4 regions of the Bacteroides fragilis NCTC 9343 genome follow, and region 3 is predicted to be linked to each of the others. Evidence: riboswitches for the same ligand, from Rfam matches in the RefSeq annotation. Region 3 holds a riboswitch; each other region holds the start of a gene.
What was found. A riboswitch is a leader RNA that binds a small molecule or an ion and turns the genes downstream of it on or off. The one in region 3 is predicted to bind cobalamin.

Region 1 (4,539 bases), 980 kb from region 3:
TTCACACCGTTAGGACGAGTATCACGTTTGTTGAAAATATTGTCGAGACCCATACCGAAGTCCAGTCCCAAGTGTTGGAAACCTGTCAGTGAGTGTTTCACATTCAAGTTCCATACGCCATAGCCCGGAGCGTCGCCGTAGCTATGTCCCGGGTGGAAGCGTTTGCTTTGGAAACGACCGTTGATATTTACGTTCAGCATATAGTCGTTCCATGCATGTGTGTAGTTTCCTGCTACGGTTCCGGTGTGGCGTACCGAGCGGTCTATGTTACCCCATATACCGTCCACACTCTTGCCACGTGCATAAGCGTAAGCATAGTTTCCGTTCAGGCTGAAGCCTGCGCCGAGGTTGGTGGCTGCGTTTACTTCAAAACCTCTGACAACACCTTTGTCGAGGTTACCATAAAGTTTGTAATTGGCTAATGCCTTTGTTTCAGAGTCTGTCAGATTGAATTCTTTCTGGGCCTGAGCACGTAACTCTTCACCGTTAGGAAGATCTACAAGTCTATATGTAGTAGAATTAATCATATCATCTATATAATTCAAATAACCGGTAACAGAGACATTTAAGCGGTTTGTATTGTATTCCAAGTTAACAGAATAATAATTACTGTGTTCCGCTTTCAAATCTTTATTACCTTGTGTGATCGTTTTGCCTTTATTCATATAATAATAAAGTTCGTCCAGACCGGGGGCACGGTAACCGGTGGAGTAAGTACCACGAATATTGAAAGCACCTACTGAATACATCACAGCCACCTTCGGAGTGAAGCGTCCGCCTGCCAGCTCGTGATAATCATAGCGTACGCCGGCAATACCGGTCAAACAGTTCCATAACTTGATTTCGTGTTGTGCATAAGCAGATGCCGTATACACTGACTTGTCCACCCTTGCACTGGGACGATCCAGGCTTTCAGAGCGGTAATCCACTCCCAGTACCGTCATGTTGTTTTTGGCAAAGTTGAAGATTCCCTTTAGCTCTGCATCATAAAAGTGCTGCTCTTTGGTTTTGGCGTAATCTCCAATAGCAATCTTATTTTTATCGTCAGCTACAGTATATTTGTAGTTCTGCATATAGTTATCATTCATCAAATCGAGTTGGATGGAAGAACGCTTGTTGATTTTGTAACGTCCTCCCAAACCGAAGTTATACGATTCGTAATGTAGATCATACTTGGAACCTCCATCGATATCCGCTGTGTATACAGGGCGGTCCGTCAACTTCCAATAGTATCCTCCGTTAGCATAGAACGAGAGCTTTTCAGTCGGTTCGAACGTGAATTTCTGGTTTACCAGATTAGAATGGAAACCATTGGATGTAGCTGATACGGTCGGTACTGTCGATACATTACCTTTTTTATCAGTAACATATGCCAGATCGCTGTTCTGCCATCCTGCACTTTGTTCGTGTTTATAGGAGGTATATGAGCCGAACTTTTCTGTTGCAATATCCGCATTTACCATTTGTGTCAGTTGGCGATGATCTTCATATCGGGTGGTAGAAGTCACCTGCATCAGTTCTTTCGGTTCGTTGGTGATGATATTGATCACACCGGCAATGGCGTCAGAGCCATAGAGTGACGAACCGGCACCATCCAGCACTTCGATGCGTTTCACACGGCTCATATCAATGCGTGAGAGGTCGATATTATTAGATGTATCTCCGGTCAGTTTACGTCCGTTGATCAGAATCAGCACATATTTATTGGAGAGTCCGTTCATCATCAGGTAAGATCCCATTGAGTTGGTAGAGAACGAAAGAGAAGGAACCAGCATGGTCATTGCCTGCTGAAAGTCTGTGATACCGGCTTTCTTTATTTCATTGGCGGTTACTACTTCCACCGGTGCCGGTGTGTTTTTGAGCCTTTGGTGTGTACCGGTACCTGTTACAACTACAGGATTCAGGTCAACACTCATCTCTGTCTTCTTGCCTGTCGCGTGTTGTTGTGCAAATGCACCCATTGCCGCGCATCCTCCCATGAGGATGGTCAGTAAGCATCTTTTGTTCATTGATGTTTTTGAATAATGTGTTAGTAAACGGCCTTCCTGACCCCGGGAGGGCACTGTTATCTATGTCTGCTTCGGCAGGTTTCCTGACTATCCCTTTTTGAAAAGCTACCTTCCCGTCATGCTTTACAGGCTATGACAGTGGTATATGTAGAAATGCTTTTCTTATCTTCTTCCGATTATGATGGCAACAGTAGAAGAGCAGGGGGATCACAGTAGCGGGCACTGTTCGGGATTTACACCCGATTCCCTTTTATGCAACGAACAGAAAGTCCGGTATGCATCACCTAAGCGGCTGCAAATATATACATTTATTAGATTATATAGAAATAAATTAAAAAATATACCGATTAATAGGTACATATAAAAAAGTCCTGATAGACGCTTTGTTTTTGGAAATTTGACATTCTGCATCCTCCTTTTAGAATCTCTATTTTGATGAAAAAGAGGCTCTAAAAGAGGAAGATGCCGATTCAGCCTTTATTGAGGCACTGATGGAAAGGGAGCCGGATTCTCGCTGTCGGAGTGTATAAAGGAAGATGAATCTTATATTTTTCATTAACAATTCTTCATCTATTGGTTTTTATCCTTATCTTTGTCCCGAATTGGTTTCGAATGAAGACTTTCGTCATTCGGATTAAAAGGGAATCGGGTGTAAATCCCGGACAGTCCCGCTGCTGTGAAGCTTCATCGATATCTTGAAACAATCCTTTCGCCACTGACGTGGGGGGAACACCTCCGTCGGGAAGGCTTCAAGATTAGAAGTCAGTCAGAAGACCTGCCGTTCATCAAAGGCTGTTTTTACTCGTGGGATTAGGAAAGCAGTACGAAAAAAGTATTTAATCAGGAAAAAAAGAAAGGTGGTGTGCCTGTGAAAAAGGTATGTCCGTGTTGTGGTGCTGTGTTTCAATGCCGGCACGACAATATATTATTATGTCATTGTGCTACGGTAAAGCTCGACTCGCTGCAACGTGCTTATATCAAGGAGCATTTCCCGGACTGTTTGTGTCACGATTGCCTAAAGAAAATACAAGAAGGGGAATTGGCCTGTAAGGCAAATCTTTCTTGTACGGATGGTGTGGGTGAAGTAACTGATCGACTCTCCGGGGATATGTAAACAAGTATTCAATCAACATAACTTTTTATACTATGGAACTTTTAAGAAACCTGTTTGAGGGATACCCCAACCTTTGGGGTGGAGGAGTGGCACATTCCGTGCTTATCCTGTCGCTGGTCATTGCGTTTGGCATTATGCTGGGTAAAATAAAAGTAGCAGGCATCTCTCTGGGAGTTACCTGGATTTTGTTTGTCGGCATTGTCTTCGGACATTTTAATCTGAATCTGAACGAGCATTTATTGCACTTTCTGAAGGAGTTCGGACTTATCTTATTTGTATATTCCATCGGATTGCAGGTGGGGCCCGGATTCTTCTCCGCTTTTAAGAAAGGAGGATTCACCCTCAATATGTTGGCTATGATCGTTGTCTTTGCAGGAGTCATCATTACCCTTGCATTGCATTTTATAACCGGAATACCGATTACCACCATGGTAGGTATTTTATCGGGAGCGGTGACCAACACACCCGGATTGGGTGCTGCGCAACAGGCCAACAGTGACCTGACCGGGATAGATGCACCGGAGATTGCTTTGGGATATGCTGTAGCCTATCCGTTGGGCGTAGTGGGATGCATCATGTCGCTGTTAGGCCTTAAATACCTTTTCCGTATTAATACCAAGCAGGAGGAAGCCGAAGCCGAACAGGGACTGGGACATTTACAAGAGTTGACAGTCCGTCCTGTTTCATTGGAGGTCCGTAATGAAGCTCTTCACGGTAAACGTATTAAGGATATACGTCCATTGGTAAACCGTAATTTTGTGGTATCGCGTATCCGGCATTTGAACGGAAAGAAAGAGTCGGAATTGGTAAATTCCGATACTGAGCTTCATCTGGGTGATGAAATATTGGTTATTGCGACTCCGATAGATATAGAGGCGATCACTGCGTTTTTCGGCAAACCGATCGAAGTGGAATGGGAACAGCTGAACAAAGAACTGATTTCACGCCGAATTCTGATAACCAAGCCTGAACTGAACGGTAAGACATTGGCGCAATTGAAGATTCGTAATAATTTTGGTGCCAGTGTCACCCGCGTCAACCGTTCGGGAGTGGATCTGGTGGCAAGTCCCCAGTTGCAATTACAAATGGGAGACCGTGTGACGATTGTCGGCAGTGAGTTGGCGGTGAGTCATGCAGAAAAGGTATTGGGTAATTCGATGAAACGCCTGAATCATCCGAATCTGATTCCTATTTTTCTGGGTATTGCCTTGGGATGTATCCTAGGTAGCATCCCGTTTATGTTTCCCGGAATTCCCCAACCGGTTAAACTCGGGTTGGCAGGAGGCCCGTTGATTGTTTCGATTCTTATCAGCCGCTTCGGCCCGCAGTATAAGCTGATTACTTATACCACTATGAGTGCCAATCTGATGATAAGGGAAATCGGCATCTCGCTGTTTCTTGCTTGTGTCGGTCTCG
Region 2 (4,539 bases), 170 kb from region 3:
AATTGGCGTGCCAGGGCTGTACGCTGATATTGATATCGCTCGTAGAGTTGTTCGGCTATCAAGGTAGCCGTTTCATGTATCGATTCGATGAAAATTTCTTTAGCCTTTCTCTCGACGGCATCTTTATTGTGTCCGTCCTCCGTCATGTTTTCTGCTTTGATACGGGCTTCGATGGCCAGGCGAGGCATGTTCAGCGTGGTGAACGAAAGGTTTCCGCGTCCCAAAGACGATTTCTCGCCGGCTACATTCTCAAACACACGCGTACGGCATCCCATGGTGGCCAGTTCGTAACGGTAACGTTGCGGGTCGTTGGCGTCCCATTTTTCGTTTTGGTTGAACGGGGCATCCAGGAACATAAAGTTAGGGAAGAGTGCTTTTGCCGTAGTGTGGCAAGCTTTCAGGAACAAGTCGAAGTTGGGTGCTTCAAATTTTAATTTACCTTCCATGGCAGCATCGAAATTAGCCATAGCCTTTTCATAATCGGCTTCTGTGTACGATACTCCGTTTTTTATCTTGAATATCTGAATGGGGAACACCGGCACTTCTCCCCTTGTGCCCAGTCCCTCTACGGTTGCTTTCAGTAATTCTTCGATCACCATGCGTCCTTCGGCCGAAGTGTCTGTTCCATAATTGATCGAACTGAACACTACCTGGTTTCCGCCGCGTGAGTGCATTGTGTTCAGGTTATGGATAAAGCCTTCCATGGCCTGGTGCGTATCTTTCTGAGTCTGCACAAATGCTTTCTCTATAATTTGGTTCAGATGTTCTTTGTCGATATTGATCTGTAGGGCAGTCAGAGCCATGCGCAGCGTTTCGCGTTCCAGTTCCGATGCTTTGATGGACGACAGATGTTCGGCAATCACTGTACGGATAGCCTTTTCTTCTATCTCTTCACCCTTGTTCATTTGTACATAGAAGCTGATGAATGATGCCAGGTGTTTACGGAATGATTTGCTCACACCTTTTGCCATAAAGAAGTCGAATGCCGGTATGGCCTGACCTCCGTGCTGTTCATTCTGGTTAGTCTGGAAAATAATGGTAGCCAGGGTAGCATAGCTTTGAATGCTTTGCGGGGTACGTATACTGCCGTTTTTGGTGCGGAATCCACGTTCGAAGAGGTCATCCATGTCATATTGGATGCAAGTCGTCGTTTTGGTAGGATAGTAATCCAGGTCGTGGATGTGGATGTCTCCCAGTTGGTGGGCTTCGGCAAAACGTTTCGGCAACAGATATTTATATGTATAGTCTTTGGTTACTTCCGAGGCGAATGTCATCATCTGTCCGGCGGGAGTATGACTGCTCATATTGGCGTTGCTCAGGTTGACATCGTTTTTGTCAATGGCTACGATACCGTCCATCACATGCTTCATCTGGGTCTTTTTGTCTCGTTCGGTATTTCTCCATTCCCGATAGATGATGTACTTTTTGGCTACTTCCGGACGAACCTTCATCAGCTCTTTTTCTACCAGGTCCTGAATTTCTTCTACCGTAATGGTAGGAGATGCAAATTGTCCGATTACATTCATCGTGATGTCAGCAATCAATTGCTGTTCATCATTGATTCCTGTGGCACTAAACGCTTTTGATACAGCGTTCTTGATTTTACTGATGGAGAAGTCCTCCCTTTTACCATCTCGTTTGATGATACAAATTTCCGCGTAGTTCATAACTTTAACTCCCGAAAGCTTTAGATTTTTTTTAAATATGTTTACTTTTTCAGCAGGTCTTCTGACTTATCTCTCCCTCGCAACGCCTTCCCACGCTGGGCGCAGTGGCATAGTGTGCGGATTCTCAGAGAATTACAGCAGCGGGTACTGTCGCCGATTTGCACAGCGTTCCCTTATGACTAAACCTCTTTTTAGTACTGAAATCTGCTACAAAGGTAACAGTTAAAGCAATAAGTTGTTCTTGTTTTAACAAGAATTTTTGGAGAACTTTTCTTTCTTCCTGATACAGAAAGTTTTCCAAAACGGGAAACTTTTGGAGAGAAAAAGCGAATCGGGTTTGCTAAAGAATCAACCAGATGGCTATGATATGGCCTATGCTTCCGCCTAGACAAAACAGGTGGAAAACGGCGTGCATATAAGGTTTTCGCAACGAGTAAAACACGGCTCCCATGATATACGAAGCTCCTCCTCCGAGAAGCCACCAGAAGGCGGGAGAGGCTCCGATGGCGGATAGGCAGTCCATTAGTGGTTTGAGGGCCACCAGGATGGCAGAGCCCATCCCTACAAAACAGATCGTCTCGAGATTGCTGTGTTCTTTCAGTTTTTTGAAGGCTAATATGAATCCTACAATAGCCGACAGCCATACAAAAGTGAAGATTCCCCAGCCCCATCCGCCGGCATGGCGTAGCACTAACAGGGTGAACGGAGTGTAAGTCCCTGCTATGTGCAGGTAAATGGCGCCGTGGTCAAATTTGCGCAGAAGTTCTTTCCGCTTGCCGGGCCTGGAGCCGTGATACCAGGTTGAACTGATGTACGATGCCAGCATCCCCACCAGATAAGCCAGTACACAGCCTGTTGCCCAATAGGGGTGAGGGTTGGCGAGCGCCTTTTCCAAAAGAAAATATCCTGCGGTGATGCCCAGCAGGGTGCCTGCGCCATGGCTTAAAGTATTGGACAGCTCTTCGCCGCGTGAGTACCGTTTGTTCTTCATTGTGTGTAAGCCGGAGTGTTTATCTAATAAAAGATGACCGCAGATTTTTATCTTTTCGATTATCGGTGATAATTAAAAAGAGAATCTGCGGTCGTCCTTTCCTTGTCTTTGGAAATAGTTTGTATCAGACACTTGGCTTTTTTATACCAGGTGGCCGATCCATTCTTCACGGTCGCCCGGAAGCAGATCGATAACCGGAACTTCCACCATGGTGTAACATCCCGGCTGCTGCTTCATCGAAGCACGTGCTACGCATACCAATACCTGTGCGGTCAGTGCGGGGTTGTTGATGCGCATATTGAATTCGAACAGTTGGTTCTGGGTTTTTCCGGATACACCTTTGCGGGTCAGGTTTACACCGTGTCCCATGTCCAGCAGTGCGTCTACGCTCGGCACTTGTTTTACGTGTGTCTCGTCGTTAACGAAATAAGCGTCCGATTTAATGGCTGCTGCCACTTCCTCGAATTTATATCCGTCTTTCAGTTCGATGTATACCATACGGCGATGAATGCCTGTTCCGGTAGGGATAGTCATCGATAAAGCCGCTTTCACTCCATCGATAGCTTTGACGGCTACCGTATGGCCCATACTCATACCCGGACCGAAGTTGGTGTAAGTGATTCCTTTGGGGGCAATTGCTTCGAGCATGGTGCGTACGATCGAGTCGCTTCCCGGATCCCATCCGGCCGAGATGATCGATACAGCTCCGTGTTCTTTGGCGCAAGCACCCAGTTCACGACGCAAGTCAACGATGCCTGTATGAATATCAAAACTGTCTACTGTGTTGATGCCCATTGCGAGAATCTCTTTTGCGTATTTCTCAACGCTGCGGGTCGGAGTACAAAGAATAGCCACGTCTACTCCTTGAAGTTCCTTTATATCTTTAACTACTGCGTAATCATTCAGTTCAGCCGGTTTGTTCTCGGCACCTGCACGACGAACCACACCTGCTATCTCAAAATCGGGAGCCGCTTGGAGGGCTTCCAGCACATAACGACCAATATTGCCATAACCTACGATGGCTGCTCTTACTTTTTTCATCTTTTTATTGGTTTTGTTTAACACATTTCTTTATTTCGGTTGCAAAATTAGTCATTTTCTTTGTTTTCAGGTCTCTTAAGGGTGTTAAAGTTAGTTTTTGTTATTCAAGGTTCGTGAAGCACAATATTTATTATCTTTGCGTTCTGATTATAACCATTATGATAGAATACATCAAAGGCGAAATTGCCGAACTGAGTCCGGCAACCGCAGTTATCGATTGTAACGGATTAGGATATGCCGTTAATATATCACTCAACACTTATTCTGCCATTCAGGGTAAGAGCAGTTGTAAACTCTATATCTACGAAGCCATCCGCGAAGATGCTTACGTTTTATATGGCTTTGCCGACAAGCAGGAACGGGAACTTTTCCTGCTGCTGATTTCCGTTTCGGGTATTGGAGGAAACACGGCCCGTATGATTCTTTCTGCTCTTTCACCGGCCGAACTGGTGAATGTGATCAGTACCGAAAATGCCAATATGCTGAAGACGGTGAAAGGTATCGGACTGAAGACCGCACAGCGTGTCATTGTCGATTTGAAAGATAAAATTAAAACCGGTGCCATGGCTGCAACTGCCGTGGGAGGTGCTGCCGGTGCTTTGTTGCCGGCAATGAATGCGGAAGTACAGGAAGAGGCCATCGCTGCATTGACCATGCTCGGATTTGCCGCTGCACCTTCACAGAAGGCGGTGCTTGCCATATTGAAAGAAGAACCCGATGCTCCGGTGGAGAAAGTCATTAAGCTGGCTTTAAAAAGACTTTGAGAACGGACGGAGGGGGCATTGCTGTCGCAGATTGCATAATAGAGTTACAGCGCAGAGGAAGGGAATGTGATTGTTT
Region 3 (4,539 bases):
ATAAGCTTTATTTATATCTTCCATTGTTATTCTTGCTTTAATTTTATTCTAACGTTATCAGCGTCTGCTCTCCGGCAATGTTATCGCCCTCCTGCACCAAAATCTCTTTAATCCGGCAGTCCGAAGTCACCTTGTAGTTGCTCTGCATCTTCATGGCTTCGATGACGATGACCGTTTCTCCGGCCTTCATCTCTTGTCCCACACTGACGGGGATTTTCACCACCTTGCCCGGCATGGGCGAAGTGATACGGTCGTTCTGCTCCTCTTCACCTTTCTTGCGCATGCGCAGGTATTTCGCCTGGCTGTCTATAATCTCGACATTGAAGCTGCTGTAGTGTGTATTCACTTTGTAGCTCTTTCCGTTCTCTTTGCGAATCAGTTGGGCGTTGGAGCTGCGTCCGTCCATCAGGATGTTGCAATTCCCGTTCTCTGCCATGACAACGTCCGCTTCGAACGTTTTTCCGTCGATGGTGAGAACCACTTTGTTGTCTTCCTTGCTGACCAATTCTATTTCGGCCACGCGATTTCCTATATGTATTTCCATACTTTTATATTCTTAATACCCCTTTGTGCAATCCAAATTCTTTCCACTTGCTGATCGGGCGGTTATCCGCTGCCAGTCCGCTGTTGTTTTCTTCCAGGTTCATCAGGTAGTCCATGTAGGCGGCAATCAGCGCAATGTTTTCCGCACGCTCACTGGTGCGCGTGATGCATTGCTGAAGCACTTCACCGTTTTTGGCGATGAAGCCTGTGTCATAGTGTCCTTCCACAAAGTCGGGTGTATCCATGATGGCGCGCAGGTAACTGATGTTGTTCTTTACGCCCGTCAACTTATATTCGTGAAGCACGCGGCGCATCCGTTCGATGGCATATTCCCGTGTGGTGGCCCACACGATCAGTTTGCCGATCATCGGATCGTAATAAATCGGAATCTCGTATCCTTCGTATACATAGCTGTCGATGCGTACTCCGATACCGTTGGGTTCTGTGATTTGCTTGATGACACCCGGGCTGGGCATGAAGTTCATTTCCGTATCTTCCGCACAGATGCGGCATTCGATGGCGTGTCCCCGTTGCTGGATGTCCTCTTGTCTCAGTTGCAGTACCTGTCCGTCGGCTACCTTAATTTGTTCTTTTACCAGATCTACGCCGACTACTTCTTCTGTGATGGGATGTTCCACTTGCAGGCGGGTGTTCATTTCCAGAAAGTAATAATTGCGGTGCTTGTCCACCAGGAATTCAATGGTTCCCGCGCCGATGTAGTTCACGGCCTTGGCAGCGGCTACTGCCTTTTCGCCCATGTCCCGGCGCAGTTCCGGTGTGATAAAAACCGAAGGGCTCTCTTCTACGATCTTTTGGTTGCGGCGCTGCACCGAGCATTCACGTTCGCACAAGTGAATTACGTTGCCATGCTTGTCGCCCAGTATCTGGAACTCGATGTGATGGGGTTCTTCCACAAACTTCTCCAGATAGACCGTGTCGTCTCCGAACGAGGAAAGCGATTCGCTCTTGGCTGTTGTATAGGCTTCGGCCACTTCGTCTGCATGATGAATCAGTCGCATTCCTTTTCCGCCACCGCCCATCGAGGCTTTCAGCATTACCGGATAGCCGATTTGGTTGCAGAGTTCTACGGCTTCCTCAACACTTTTCAGGTTGTCTTGAGTGCCCGGAACTACCGGTACCCCGGCTTCGATCATCTTGATGCGTGCCGAGATTTTATCTCCCATGGCTTCCATTGTTTCCGGGTCAGGACCGATAAAGGTGATGCCTTCTTCCCGGCAACGGCGGGCAAAGGTTGCATTTTCCGATAAGAACCCGTATCCCGGGTGAATGGCGTCTGCGTGGCATGACTTTGCCACTTCAATGATTTTTTCTATATTCAGATAACTCTCTTTCGATGCTGCCGGTCCGATGCAATAAGCTTCATCGGCGTAAAGCACATGTTTCGCTGTTCGGTCCGCTTCCGAGAAAACGGCAATGCTCGTTATTTCCATCTCCCGACAGGAGCGCATCACCCTCACGGCAATTTCACCGCGGTTGGCGACTAAGATTCTTTTAATCATATTCATTTCTCAATTAAATGCATATACATATTCGCGCTTTTCCACCCTGCGGACATACGTCCACCCGATGAAAACACAGTATTTCTACGATTTGGGGCTTAACAACGATGCTTTCTTTCCTAACCCACGAGGAGAGAATGCTCTTATTCACGAATGGCAGGTCTTCTGACTGACTCTACATCTTACCGGGACCTTCCCGACAGAGTTTGCTTTTTCTGTCAGTGGTACGAAATTGGCTGATTGATAAGATGCTATACAGAGTTTCACAGCAGCGGGACTGTCCGGGATTTACACCCGATTCCCTTTTAATCTTCGTCCGTTGACCACGGATTCCGAACCAATTCGGCGACAAATATAGAGAAATATTGAATAGGATGGATACTTTTTGCACGAAAAGTTCAGTTTTGTGCAATGCCCCCGCAGCTTTTTTTCAAAATAAATGTCATATATACGGAACACAAACGGACTACCGATTGTTCTTTGGGTACAATAAACGAGCATAAAACGGAATGAAGTACTAACGAAATATACATACCATACTATGTCACATTTACCTACCTTGATTGCTGACCTTGCCTTAATACTGATGTCCGCAAGTATCATTACTCTTTTATTTAAATGGCTGAAGCAACCCCTGGTCCTGGGATATATCGTTGCCGGATTGCTGGCCGGGCCTTATGTCCGCATCTTCCCGACTGTTGGCGATATGGAGAACATCAATACCTGGGCTGAGATAGGAGTTGTCTTTTTGCTTTTTGCTCTCGGACTCGAGTTTAGCTTTAAAAAATTGATGAATGTCGGATCGGCAGCGTTTATTACGGCAACAACCGAAGTGATCAGTATGTTACTGATCGGTTTTATGGTGGGGCATCTGTTGGGGTGGAGTACGATGAATTCTGTGTTTCTGGGTGGAATGTTGTCCATGTCGTCTACCACGATTATTATTAAAGCCTTTGATGATCTTGGTTTGCGCAGCCAACGGTTTACAGGCATTGTGTTTGGAACCTTGGTGGTCGAAGACCTGATCGCTATCCTGATGATGGTCATCCTTTCTACTATGGCGGTGAGCAAAGAGTTTGTGGGTGAGGAACTCTTGATGAGTGTCCTGAAAGTTGCCTTTTTCCTGATTTTGTGGTTTCTGGTCGGTATATTCATCCTTCCGTTCTTCCTGAAAAAAGCAAAGCGGTTGATGAATAATGAAACTCTGTTGATTGTCTCTCTCGGGCTTTGCCTGGCAATGGTCGTGCTGGCTACCCGTACCGGTTTTTCGGCTGCGCTGGGTGCTTTCATTATGGGATCTATTCTTGCTGAGACGGTTGAGGCCGAACATATAGAACACATCATACAGCCGGTGAAAGATCTTTTCGGAGCTATTTTCTTTGTATCCGTCGGTATGCTGGTCAATCCGTCTGTCCTGCTTCAGTATGCCTGGCCGGTGGTTATCATTACATTGGTGACTCTTGTGGGTAAATCGATTTTCTCTTCATTGGGGGTCTTGCTGTCCGGCGAACCACTGAAGGTTTCCGTCAAGTCCGGGTTCAGTCTGGCCCAGATAGGAGAGTTTGCTTTTATTATCGCGGGATTGGGAGCCTCGCTCAAGGTGCTGGACCCGTTTGTTCCCCCGATTATCGTTGCGGTATCCGTTATCACTACCTTTACCACTCCCTATTTTATCCGGTTGGCAAATCCGTTTTCCGAATGGCTTTATAAAGTACTTTCCCCTCGGACCCGTGAATTTCTGGACCGTTACGCTTCCGGCAAGAAGACCGTCAATCATGATAGTGACTGGAAGCGGTTACTGAAAACGATTGTCGGAAGAGTGATTATTTACAGTGTCCTCCTTACTGCTATTTGGCTGTTGTCCGTTCAGACCGTATACCCGACGATAAACGGAATGTTTGATTCCCCGGGACGATGGCTGAGTGTAGTGATGTGCCTGCTCACCCTTTTGCTGATGATTCCTTTCTTGTGGGCCCTTGTTTCAGATAAGTACAATTCTCCGGACGTGTTTCTGAAGTTGTGGAATGACGACAATTACAATCACGGGAGGCTGGTAGCGTTGATTCTGTTCCGTGTTTCGGTGGCTGTTTTTTTCATAGCGGGAGTTGTCATCAGTTATTTTAGTCTTAATTACGGGATAGGTATTGTCATAGCTGTTGCCGTGTTGGGACTGATACTTCTTCTCAGGGAGAACCTCACCCAATATTCGCATTTGGAGAACCACTTCCTGACCAATCTGAACGGAAGGGAGGAAGCAGCCCGGAATCGCTATCCGCTGAAGAGCCGTTTCAACAGTGAGTTTAGTGATAAAGATATTGAGTTGACCTCCGTTTGGGTATCTCCTTATTCATCTTATATAGGGAAGTCGCTGGAGGAACTTCCTTTCAGGCGTGAGTTTGGTGTCAATGTAGTGGGGATTGTCAGGGGAGAACGGAGGATATACATTCCGCAAAGTGACGAGTGCATTTATCCGCAG
Region 4 (4,539 bases), 800 kb from region 3:
CGTAGCGCTTGACGGAGTGGTAGTTTCGGCCAATCGCAGCGTGACCAAACGGCGCTTGGCACCTACATTGGTCAATGTGGTAGATATGAAGATGTTTGAGAATACAAACTCGCCTACACTTTCGCAGGGGCTTAACTTCCAGCCCGGTGTCCGGGTCGAAACGAACTGTCAGAATTGCGGTTTCCAGCAGGTGCGCATCAATGGACTGGACGGTCCGTATACACAGATTCTTATCGATTCGCGTCCCATCTTCAGTGCCCTTTCCGGTGTTTACGGGTTGGAACAGATTCCTGCCAATATGATCGAGCGGGTAGAGGTGATGCGAGGCGGAGGTTCTGCCCTGTTCGGTTCGTCCGCTATTGCCGGAACCATTAATATTATCACCAAGGAGCCATTGCGCAATTCGGGGCAGTTGGCACATACTCTTACTTCTATCGGCGGCAGCTCGTCTTTCGATAATAATACTTCGCTGAACGCATCGCTGGTGACCGATGATCATCGGGCGGGACTTTATGTGTTCGGACAGAACCGTCACCGGGATGCGTACGATCATGATGGAGACGGTTATTCCGAAATGCCGAAACTTAAAAACCAGACAGTCGGCTTCCGTTCGTTCCTCAAGACAAGCACTTATTCTAAGTTGACATTTGAGTATCATCACTTACAGGAGTTTCGTCGTGGCGGAAACCTGCTGAACCGTCCGCCTCACGAGGCTGACATTGCCGAGCAGATTCAGCACTCCATCAACGGTGGTGGCTTGAAATTCGATTATTTTGCTCCGAATGAAAAACACCGTCTGACCGTTTATACTTCGGCACAGCATACGGACCGCGACAGTTATTATGGCAGCAAAAAAGACCAGAACGCCTATGGAAAGACAACGGACCTGACATTTATCGGCGGTTCTCAATATGTGTACAGTTTCGGTAAATGCCTTTTCATGCCTGCCGACCTGACTGCGGGATTGGAGTATAACCGGGATAACCTGAAGGACGATATGTGGGGATACAACCGTTATACGAAGCAGACGGTAAATATTGGTAGTGCTTTTTTGCAGAATGAATGGAAAAACGAGAAATGGAGCATTCTGTTGGGCGGACGTCTGGATAAGCACAATCTGATCAACCATGTTATCTTTAGCCCTCGTGCCAATCTCCGTTTCAATCCTTCCGAGGACATTAATCTTCGCCTGAGTTATTCGTCGGGCTTCCGTGCCCCGCAGGCTTTCGACGAAGACCTGCATATTGAGAATGTAGGCGGAACGGTGTCGATGATTGAGCGTGCCAAGAATCTGAAAGAGGAAAAATCTCAGAGTTTCAGCGCTTCAGCCGATATGTATCATCGTTTCGGTGCTTTTCAGGTAAACTTCCTGGTTGAAGGTTTTTATACCAGACTGTCGGATGTATTTGTACTCGAGAACATTGGAGAGCGGGACGGCATTCTTATCAAAGAGCGCCGTAACGGATCGGGAGCCAAAGTATTGGGACTGTCGATGGAGGGAAAAATGGCTTATCTCTCTTTGTTCCAGTTACAGGCAGGAGTCACGTTGCAACAGAGCCGTTATGACGAACCGGAAAAATGGAGCGAAACGGCACCGGCCGAGAAGAAGATTTTCCGTACGCCGAATACCTATGGGTACTTTACGGCAACGTATATGCCGATCAAGCCTCTGTCATTATCCCTGTCGGGCACGTACACCGGATCGATGCTGGTGCAGCACATGGCCGGTTATATTGACAAGGATGTGGCGGTGAATACGCGCGATTTCTTCGATATGGGAGTCAAGGTGGCCTATGATTTCAAACTTTATAAATCGGTGGACCTGCAATTGAGTGCAGGTGTGCAGAATGTGTTCAATGCTTATCAGAACGATTTCGACCAGGGAGTGGAGCGTGACTCCGGATATATTTATGGTCCGGCTGCTCCGCGAAGCTATTTCGCCGGAATAAAGATCAGCTATTAACCCCGTTACATTTGAATGGAAACCGAGCTTCTGTTCGGTCGAGATGAAGGCTCTGTTCCGACCGGACAGAGCCTTTATTTTGCCCGGACAGAGGCTCTGATTGAAAAAAGTATCATGTTGAACACAAATATCTGATTTATTGTTTTTATATTTGTCGGCAGATTGGTTCGCCGAAGCTTTCCTGCTTTGGGCGATTAAAAGGGAATCGGGTGTAACTCCCGGACAGTCCCGCTGCTGTGAAGTTTTATTATAAACATTCCGACAGGATACTCTTTGGCCACTGACTCGTGTAGTCGGGAAGGCGTTCGGAATGGAAGCTAAGTCAGAAGACCTGCCACTCTCGCTGATAAGTCTTGGTTCCTCGTGGGTTAGGAGCGAAGCACGATAGTAACAATCAATATTAAAAACGTAGAACGTATGGAAAACGTAGTTCCTCCGTTCAAAGTAGACGTTGCCGGTACTTTTCTTTTGCCCGCTGCATTGAGAGAAGCCCGTGAGCAATATCGAAACGAACAAATCAGCCTGCTGACCTTGCGTGCTGTCGAAGATGCCGAGATACGGAATCTGGTAGACAGACTGAAGGCAGAAGGGTTGAAGGTGGTCACTGACGGCCGTTTCCGCAGTGATGCGTGGCCGCTCGACTTTATGTGCGGATTGGATGGTATCCGGTTCCGGGATGACAGAAAGACCTCTGTCGAACTGACCGGTCGGATCGATGTACATCACCATCCTGTGCTCGATGATTTTGTCTTTCTTACCGGGGTGACCGGTGGAGATGTAATAGCTAAGCAAGTGCTTCCTGCGCCTTCGCGCCTGCTGGCAGAATTAATGAAAGACGCAAACCGGACCGAACTCGATTCGGTCTATCCCGACCGTGAGATACTGTTGGTAGACCTTGCACAGACGTATCAGAAACTGATTATGGAACTGTACAGATCGGGATGCCGTTATCTGCAACTCGATGATGCAACGCGTACGGTGACGGATAACGCGATCCGTGTCAACAACATGGCATTGGAGAATCTTCCCGCCGATCTTTTCATTGCTTTTCATTCACCTACCGAGATGCTTTTCTCGCTACAGGGGATTCATGCTTTTTTCCTCGATTACGATTCGGAATGTTGCGGCAAGAACCGTTTGTTGTGGTTCATCCGCGAGAAGCAATCTGTGTTTGGCTTCGTACTTTCGCATTATCCCGTGGAGGAAGAGCTGGAAGAGTTGAGAGCCAAGATCGACCAGATCATACGTTATATTCCTTCGCACCGTTTCTCGCTGTGCATACCCAATGCCGAAGTGTTGCCTTCGGAATCTTATGAAGCTGCTGAAGAAAAACAGTGGCATACATTGAAAATGGCTGAAATGGTTGCCGGAGAACTCTGGCCGGAAGAAGGATAGAAATTCTTTATAACTATAGTATATTTTCGTGGAACAGATTCGTGAGAAGCTGTTTAGAGGGGTCCGGGCGATGTGATTTCGACCGGACTTTTTTATCTCTTTCCGGAAAATAATGTATCTTTGACCTCTGAAATAACCATATCTCTGTTTTTACAACTATGAAGACACATAAACTGCTATTCGTCATACTGCTGGGCACTGTCTGCATCTCCTGTGGTCATCCGTCTCACAAAACCGGAAGTGAGAAGGAAGCGCTGGGCAAACTCCTTTTTCATGATACTTCACTGTCCGAGCCACCCGGGCAATCGTGTGCCACCTGCCATGCTTCTTCCAAGGGATTTGCCGATGAACAAGCCCGTGCCATATCCGAAGGAGCCGTCCAGGGACTCTTTTCCCAGCGCAACTCCATGTCAGTGTGCTATGCGGCCTTTGTGCCCGAATTGCATTATGACGATGATGACGAAAACTATGTGGGAGGTTTGTTTTGGGACGGTCGTTCTCCCTCCTTGCAGGATCAGGCAGGCATTCCGCTCTTGAATCCTGTGGAAATGGGAAATAGGGACAAACAGATGGTGGCGGAGAAAGTGAAGCGGACTCCGTATTATGACCGGATAGTGCAGATATATGGAGAGACAGAACATGCCGATTCTTTGTTTGCCCATGTTACGGACGCATTGGCCGCTTATCAGGCATCCAGGGAGATCAATCCCTTTACATCCAAGTATGATGCGTATAAAAAAGGAAATTATCAGCTGACCGAACAGGAAGCGAGAGGCAAGGAACTGTTCAAAGATAAGGGGCAGTGTGCCGAATGTCATATCCTGGACCGTGACAAACGTGCGCATCGCACGCTGTTTACCGATCATACTTATGATAATCTGGGCATTCCGAAGTTGCCGGATCATCCTCACTATAAGGTAGCGGCAGAATATTTTCTGTTAACTGCGGATTCGGTTGATCTGGGACTGGGAGCCATTGTGAATGCCGAAAGCGAAAATGGCAAGTTCCGTGTACCCACGTTGCGAAATGTCGAACTGACGGCTCCGTATGGTCATAATGGCTATTTTAAGACACTCGAGGAGATTGTACATTTCTATAACGTGCGGGATGTGAGTGATGAATTTCCTCCTGCCGAGTATCCTGCCACCGTGAACAAGGAGGAACTGGGAAACCTCGGACTG

Region 1: another riboswitch for cobalamin. It lies ahead of BF9343_RS12080 (TonB-dependent receptor plug domain-containing protein); the one in region 3 lies ahead of accC (acetyl-CoA carboxylase biotin carboxylase subunit).
Region 2: another riboswitch for cobalamin. It lies ahead of BF9343_RS16805 (anaerobic ribonucleoside triphosphate reductase); the one in region 3 lies ahead of accC (acetyl-CoA carboxylase biotin carboxylase subunit).
Region 4: another riboswitch for cobalamin. It lies ahead of BF9343_RS12880 (uroporphyrinogen decarboxylase/cobalamine-independent methonine synthase family protein); the one in region 3 lies ahead of accC (acetyl-CoA carboxylase biotin carboxylase subunit).

What each region holds. Positions count from the first base shown of each region.
Region 1 is NC_003228.3:2,953,806-2,958,344, reverse strand. It holds gene BF9343_RS12080 (TonB-dependent receptor plug domain-containing protein) at 1-2,009, opposite strand, end outside; cobalamin riboswitch at 2,066-2,312, opposite strand; cobalamin riboswitch at 2,596-2,806, shown strand; gene BF9343_RS22720 (cysteine-rich CWC family protein) at 2,872-3,123, shown strand; gene BF9343_RS12075 (putative transporter) at 3,156-4,539, shown strand, end outside.
Region 2 is NC_003228.3:4,102,906-4,107,444, reverse strand. It holds gene BF9343_RS16805 (anaerobic ribonucleoside triphosphate reductase) at 1-1,667, opposite strand, end outside; cobalamin riboswitch at 1,702-1,884, opposite strand; gene trhA (PAQR family membrane homeostasis protein TrhA) at 2,008-2,658, opposite strand; gene BF9343_RS16795 (diaminopimelate dehydrogenase) at 2,800-3,699, opposite strand; gene ruvA (Holliday junction branch migration protein RuvA) at 3,858-4,463, shown strand.
Region 3 is NC_003228.3:3,937,060-3,941,598, reverse strand. It holds gene BF9343_RS16100 (acyl-CoA carboxylase subunit beta) at 1-24, opposite strand, end outside; gene BF9343_RS16095 (acetyl-CoA carboxylase biotin carboxyl carrier protein subunit) at 44-544, opposite strand; gene accC (acetyl-CoA carboxylase biotin carboxylase subunit) at 549-2,063, opposite strand; cobalamin riboswitch at 2,202-2,421, opposite strand; gene BF9343_RS16085 (cation:proton antiporter domain-containing protein) at 2,605-4,539, shown strand, end outside.
Region 4 is NC_003228.3:3,134,232-3,138,770, reverse strand. It holds gene BF9343_RS12885 (TonB-dependent receptor) at 1-1,963, shown strand, start outside; cobalamin riboswitch at 2,110-2,316, shown strand; gene BF9343_RS12880 (uroporphyrinogen decarboxylase/cobalamine-independent methonine synthase family protein) at 2,381-3,358, shown strand; gene BF9343_RS12875 (cytochrome-c peroxidase) at 3,517-4,539, shown strand, end outside.